Regions from separate parts of the Desmospora activa DSM 45169 genome, predicted to be linked through region 2. Evidence: riboswitches for the same ligand, from Rfam matches in the RefSeq annotation. Region 2 holds a riboswitch; the other holds the start of a gene.
What was found. A riboswitch is a leader RNA that binds a small molecule or an ion and turns the genes downstream of it on or off. The one in region 2 is predicted to bind thiamine pyrophosphate.

Region 1 (3,416 bases), 430 kb from region 2:
TCACTACATCATGCACATCCACACCTTCTTCAATCGATCCGCCGTTCACGCGAACCCCCTGTGCCAGTGCTTGGACCAGACGGGGAGCCAGCACCTGTCCGTCACCGGAAATGTGTAATCCGCCCAACCATTCGCGAGACAAAGAAGGTTCCGACAGCGACAGGGCTTCCCCTTCAATCCAAGAAGCATTTAACCCGTAGCGATGCTGCCAATTTTCCCGTTCCTGTAGTGCTTTTACTTCCTCCTCCGTCCGTGCCAAACGGAGAATCCCTTCTTCCCGCAGCTCAATATCCAAACCCGTCTGCTCCAGCAAACGGTGCTGCCACAGAGGATACCGTTCTCGGCTTTGTAAACAGAGATCCAACATGGGACCGGGAAACGACATTTCCACCTGGGCTCCCAGCATTCCCGCCGCTGCCGATGAGGCATGAGCCCCAATACGATCCCGTTCCAACACGGTTACCTCTGTCCCTTTTTCCGCCAACGCGTAGGCGATCGCACACCCGATTACCCCGCCGCCGACAATGATTACATCCGCTGTTTGCGTCATATCGGATTTCGCTCCTTTTAGGTCCAATGTCGCACCAACGCCTCCCGCATTCTTCGAGCGGTCTCGCCCGGATCATGAGCATCCATGATCGCTGATATCACCGCCACTCCAGCACACCCTGTCGAGCCCAATTCTGCCAAGCGCCTTTCCTCCACACCGCCGATCGCGATAACTGGGATGGTAACGCCGTTAACCACTTTGCGCAGAGCGGCTACACCTTGCGGCGGCAACCCTGGCTTTGACTGCGAGTCATAGACATGACCAAAAAAGAGATACGCCGCCCCTGCCGTCTCCTTGACTTGGGCCGATGCAACGGAATGAACCGAAACACCCACCGCCCGCGAATGATCTTTGACAAAAGGGGCCGATTCCGGCAAATGCAAGCCAACATTAAACGTTTTGGCTACCTCAGGCATGCCATTGATTACTAACTGGTGGGAAAGTGTGCTCGTTATCGACAGCAACTTTTCTGCCCATTGTGTTACCGTCTTCGCTGTGCTTCCCTTTAATCGCAGATGAATATGATCCAGATAAGAATGTGCTTCTTGACACACCTCTACCACCTGTTCCAATGAGTACGGATGCCCAACAACCAAGTGGAGTTGGGGCCGTTGACGGTTAACCACATGAGAAAGCCGGTATCCATGGGGATACCGGCGAAAATGCTCAATCATACGGTTTCCCCACTTTCTTACGCTGGTATGAACCAGGTCAAGTTCAAAGGGTTGGGAGCAAGCCCCCTCTCAGCACATGGTGCACCCCTAGTGGAGTAAGATCAGGTATGTGATTTGTCTCCATTGTAGCAATGGATTCGAGATTCCGTCAAACGGCAAATTCACTTTAATATAAGCGAGGTTGCGGCACTTCTACCGTAACATCACCAAACACAAACGATTGACAAGCCAAGCGATACCCTTTTTCCACCTGTTCGTCTCCCAGGCGGAGCTCCTCCCGGTCGCCCATTTCGCTTAAATGTTCCGCTCCTTCCACTACGCGGACACGACAAGTTCCACATCGGCCGGAAGTACAGTTAAAAGGAATCATCACCGAACGGGAAACCGCTTCAAACAGCAAGTTGTCCCCTTCTCCCACTTCCAGGGAATGCTCTTCTTTTCCAACGATGATGTGTACCTTTGGCATGGTTTGATTCCTCCTTTTTTCTCTTATCTAAGGCTCTTCGCTTTCAAAAACCCTTCCACCCTCTTGATAATCAACATGTCTCAATCTCTTTTTGGCTTGTCCATCATTGCCATGGGCGAAACACCCATGGTTTTTTCTTTCTACATCCAACCAAACCAGGAAGCCAAGTAATGGCTCAACGTGGCAAACATCAGGCCGGAAACAATCGTTCCCCCTGCGATTGAACCAACTGAAACCCAGAAGGGCACACGGAAGAAAGACGCTGCAAAACAGGCGGTATACGCACCCGTACCCGGCATCGGTATGGCCACAAACAGAAACAGTCCCAACGGCGCCCCAAATTTGCGAATCGAACCGCCTTTTTCCACCGCATTTTTCTGAATGCGGTCAAAATAACGGCGATAGCGCGGAGACTGTTTGTATAGCCACTTCATCAACGGTTCAAAAAAGTAGAGCAAAGGGATAATCGGGATCAGATTGCCGAGGATCCCAAACAAAAGAGCTTGATGATACGGCAGGCCGATCACGGTTGCATAAGGAATCGCCCCCCTTAGCTCGACAAAAGGGGTGCCCGCCAATATTAATACTTGCAATTCCTTAGGGAACCAAGCCAACCATTCGGTCATCTCGACTGATTTCTCCTCTCCAGAACAAAGAAGCAGTGATGAGCATGGTTGTTCTTATAGGATATGGTCACAAACCAGGGTCTGTTATGGGTATGTTCCTCGATTGTGACCTATTTTCGGATGAACAGGTGTGAGTATTGTGAGACAATGTGGCGCACGATCCAAACGGTGCCGATTGCCAACATCATCCACAGCAGCATCACTCCGTAATGATGGACCATTTCGATCATTTTTCCCCACTTGGCACCAACGAAAAAACCGACTCCGATGAAGGTGGTACACCAGGTGAACGCCCCGCTATAAGCATATAGGGCAAATTGATTTATCGATAGTTGGGAAATACCAGCAATATAAGCAGTCACATGACGGACCCCGGGAATAAAGTAACCAAAAAACAAAACCCAGCTGCCGTATTTGCGAAAGAGAAGCCGGGCCTGTATTAAACGCCTACGGGTAATCCATACCTTATTCCCATAGCGATTAAAAAAAGGATAGCCTAACCGCTTCCCCAACCAATAGCTGACTGAAATCCCGCACATGGAACCTGCCCATGCACTAAAAAACGTCAGAGCTAGATTTAATTGCCCCACAGAGGCCAGATAACCGACAAAGGTCATCATAATCTCATCCGGCAAAGGTAATCCGACGATTCCCAACGCCAAAAAGAGAAAGATACCCAGGTATCCGTATTGCCAAATGATTTCCAACATCGTCTGTTCCATCACTCAGCCCCGCTCCATCCTTCACGCCCAATAAGATTAGAATATCATAACTACCCTTCAGCCAAAAGGGATACCGCTTGAGGAAACTTACCAATCGGGATCGCCTTAACACTTAACACCTCTATCAATTAGGATCTCCCTATTTAAGTATATGTACACACTTGGAAAAGCTGCATAAAAAAAACTTCCCCACTCAGGGGGAGAGGCTGCTAACAAACGTATCCCACGCTGGTTGGGATGGTAATCCGTCTTTAGCTTGAGTAGTCCAACTCATGCATCCACATCACCCAACACAATATCAACAGCACCGAGAATGGCGATCAGATTAGCCACGTTTTCCCCTTGCAGCAAATGGGGCAAGATTTGAAGGTTACTAAA
Region 2 (3,416 bases):
AAAAGTTGACGCCTGTAAATACAGACGTCAACGTGATATCTATGACTAATATCGGTAATTGTGATAAAGGTTGTATCTATGCCTATTGTGGGGGAGGATGGAGTGTGGGACTTATAACATAAATTTATAATGCTCTCTAGATATGGCGGATTTAAAAAAGGAGCCTCATAGGCTCCGTTAAAAATATTTATCGATAAATTTGTGCACCGCTCTGCTTAAATTCTTCCGCTTTTTCCTGTAAGCCCTGTTCGAGTGCCTCGCGGGTATCCAACCCCCGTTCCGCTGCATATTCTCGAATATCTTGCGTGATGCGCATCGAGCAAAATTTCGGTCCGCACATGGAGCAGAAATGAGCGGTTTTGGCCGGTTCGGCGGGAAGGGTTTCATCATGATATTGGCGGGCGCGGATGGGGTCCAACGACAGATTGAACTGATCTTCCCAGCGAAATTCAAACCGCGCTTTGGAGAGGGCGTCGTCCCACTGTTTGGCCTGAGGGTGACCTTTGGCCAGATCAGCAGCATGGGCGGCGATTTTGTAGGTGATTACGCCTTCTTTTACATCATCCCGGTTGGGCAGGCCCAGATGCTCCTTGGGCGTTACATAGCAGAGCATAGCGGTGCCGTGCCAGCCGATTAGCGCCGCCCCGATGGCAGAGGTGATATGGTCATAGCCGGGGGCGATATCCGTTGTCAGCGGTCCCAAGGTGTAGAAAGGCGCTTCACGGCATACTTTTTGCTGAATGTCGACGTTTTCTTTGATCTGATGCAGGGGGACGTGACCGGGCCCTTCCACCATTACCTGGACATCGTGTTTCCAGGCGATCGCGGTCAGCTCGCCCAAGGTTTCCAGCTCGGCAAATTGTGCCTCATCATTGGCGTCGGCGATGGACCCCGGTCGTAGACCGTCACCTAAGGAGAAGGCAATGTCATAGGTACGCATAATTTCGCAAATTTCCTCAAAATGCGTGTATAGAAAGCTTTCCTGGTGGTGAGCTAAACACCAGGCGGCCATGATCGATCCACCGCGGGAGACGATTCCCGTCAATCGGTTAGCGGTTAAGGGAATGTGGTGCAGTCGGACCCCGGCGTGGATAGTAAAATAATCCACCCCTTGTTCCGCCTGTTCGATCAGGGTGTCGCGATAGATTTCCCAGGTGAGTTTTTCCGGTTCTCCGTTCACTTTTTCCAAGGCTTGATACAGCGGAACCGTGCCGACAGGAACGGGACTGTTGCGAATCACCCACTCCCGGGTAGTATGGATATCCTTGCCGGTGGAGAGATCCATGATTGTGTCCGCTCCCCAGCGAGTGGCCCACATCATTTTCTCCACTTCTTCTTCAATGGAGGAAGAGACGGCGGAATTGCCGATATTGGCGTTGATTTTTACGTGAAAATGCTTGCCGATCACCATTGGCTCACTTTCGGGGTGATTGATGTTGGAGGGTAGGATGGCTCGGCCGGCGGCGATTTCACTGCGGACAAATTCCGGGGAAACCCCTTCGCGGATAGCGGCAAACTCCATCTCAGGGGTGATGATGCCTTGTCGTGCATAATGGAGTTGCGTCACATTATGGCCGGTTTTCGCTCGCAGGGGACGGCGGCGTAATTTTGGATATTCCGGGGTGTGATCGCGATCGGAGCGGCGGCCGTTGTCGATCGGCTTTACCGGTCGTCCTTCTGTCTCCTCCACGTCACTGCGTTCGTGGATCCAGCGAGAGCGTAAGCGTGTCAGTCCTGCAGTCACATCGATGTCCATATCCGGGTCGGTGTGGGGACCACTGCTGTCATAGACGCGTAGGGGTGCGTTGTCCTCGTTTCCAAAGCGGCCTTGGGTCGGGGAAAGGTGAATCTCCCGCATCGGTACCCGGATATCCTCCCGTGATCCGGTTTGATACACCTTGTGGCTGTTGGGAAAATGATGATGGATCGGTTGCATGGTTAATCCTCCTCACTTTGTTGGCAACCCCACCAACAGCAAGAGGGTCAGACGGGGGCGGTGATACTGCAATCAATAAAAAAAGCCGTACGGCAGCGTACGGCTCCTTTGCTATGAACGAACCCACCGGTGATGGTGAGCCTTTGCGTCGAATCTTCACCGCCCTCTTGTTTGAGGTTCGGTCCGAATTCGACATTCCGCTCAAGATCATACAAAGGATACTTTCCATTTCCTACGCTGGCATTACCCAGATCAGGTTTAACGGTCGGCGTTGATTACCCGCCCTCTCAGCCTGGCTCCTCCAAGCTCCCGTTTGTATGAGGTTGCTTGCCCAACAACTTATCATATCCGGATGACATTGGCAACGGAAAAATTGAATTTTTTTTATGTGATCACCGCAACTTTTTGTCGATTCCATCTGTCTATAAAAAGGATAATCACAACCAAAGTTGTCACCGTTTCCGGCAGAAACCGGGGTTGTGCCTTTCCATTACTCCTATAGATAGGGTATGCTGGTGATAGCGGATGGGTTGGAAAGGATGATGGTTTCTTGCGCATTGAATGGTCTCATGTGAACAAAGTGTTTTATGGAAAAGAAGAGGGCGATCGTTTTTCCTACCAACGCCAAGCGCAGACCGGACTGCTGGACTTCACAGCTTCCCTAAAACAGGGAGTGACTGTCATACTGGGACCGGAAGGCTCCGGCAAGAGCACACTGCTGCGGGTGACTGCGGCGGCGGCTGTCCCGGATGACGGAAGGATCACCTACCAAACCCACCGCAGTGAAGTTCATGTATGGTCAAAAAGCATCGCTGCCATGGGCAGTGCTTCCCCGATGGAAGCACTGCGACAGCGTATCGGTTATGTCCCCCAGCGAAAACGGTTGAATCATGACACCCCCTTGGATGAGTCTCTTCTGTATCTGGCTCAATCCTATCAGCTTCCACAACCGAAAAAACGTGCCGCGGAGCTGATTGCCCGGTGGGGGTTGGCTGGTGTTCGAAAACAGCCGTTAAATGAATTGTCTCGGGATGTGGCAGCCCGTTACATAATCGCTCGCAGTCTGATCAGCGAACCACCCATTTGGTTGCTGGACGAACCTGCCCATGGATTGGATGATTGGGGCTGGCAATTGTTTATGCAGGAATTGACTCGCCGTCGTCAACACGGGATTACTGTACTGGCTACCAACGATTTGGAGCTGGCAGAAGCGGCGGACCACCTTCTCTTGATGGAAGCGGGATCTTGCCGCCGGATTGGCCCACGCAAAATTTTAACCGCCGGTGTTCCTGACGGTACGGTTGCTTCCTGGTACCGAACGATGCAAACTTTTTCAAAGGTAAAAACCCGGTCTCCATAGTTTCCTCCATCCACGACTCACTGGTATGCTTAACACTATCCAGTGATGTGTGAACCCTACGCAAATGAATGGATAAGTCCTTCCGGTCGACAATTCTCATGAAATCATGGTCTCTGGTCC

Region 1: linked by a shared signal. The riboswitch ahead of C8J48_RS10090 (thiamine phosphate synthase) and the one ahead of thiC (phosphomethylpyrimidine synthase ThiC) in region 2 are both predicted to bind thiamine pyrophosphate.

What each region holds. Positions count from the first base shown of each region.
Region 1 covers NZ_PZZP01000001.1:2,072,476-2,075,891, forward strand. Annotated here, with positions in the region: gene thiO (glycine oxidase ThiO) at 1-550, opposite strand, end outside; gene C8J48_RS10090 (thiamine phosphate synthase) at 568-1,224, opposite strand; TPP riboswitch at 1,222-1,323, opposite strand; gene C8J48_RS10095 (2Fe-2S iron-sulfur cluster-binding protein) at 1,391-1,690, opposite strand; gene C8J48_RS10100 (COG2426 family protein) at 1,831-2,316, opposite strand; gene C8J48_RS10105 (DedA family protein) at 2,427-3,038, opposite strand; gene C8J48_RS10110 (NADH-quinone oxidoreductase subunit D) at 3,309-3,416, opposite strand, start outside.
Region 2 covers NZ_PZZP01000001.1:2,507,475-2,510,890, reverse strand. Annotated here, with positions in the region: gene thiC (phosphomethylpyrimidine synthase ThiC) at 188-1,936, opposite strand; TPP riboswitch at 2,149-2,259, opposite strand; gene C8J48_RS12060 (ABC transporter ATP-binding protein) at 2,487-3,296, shown strand.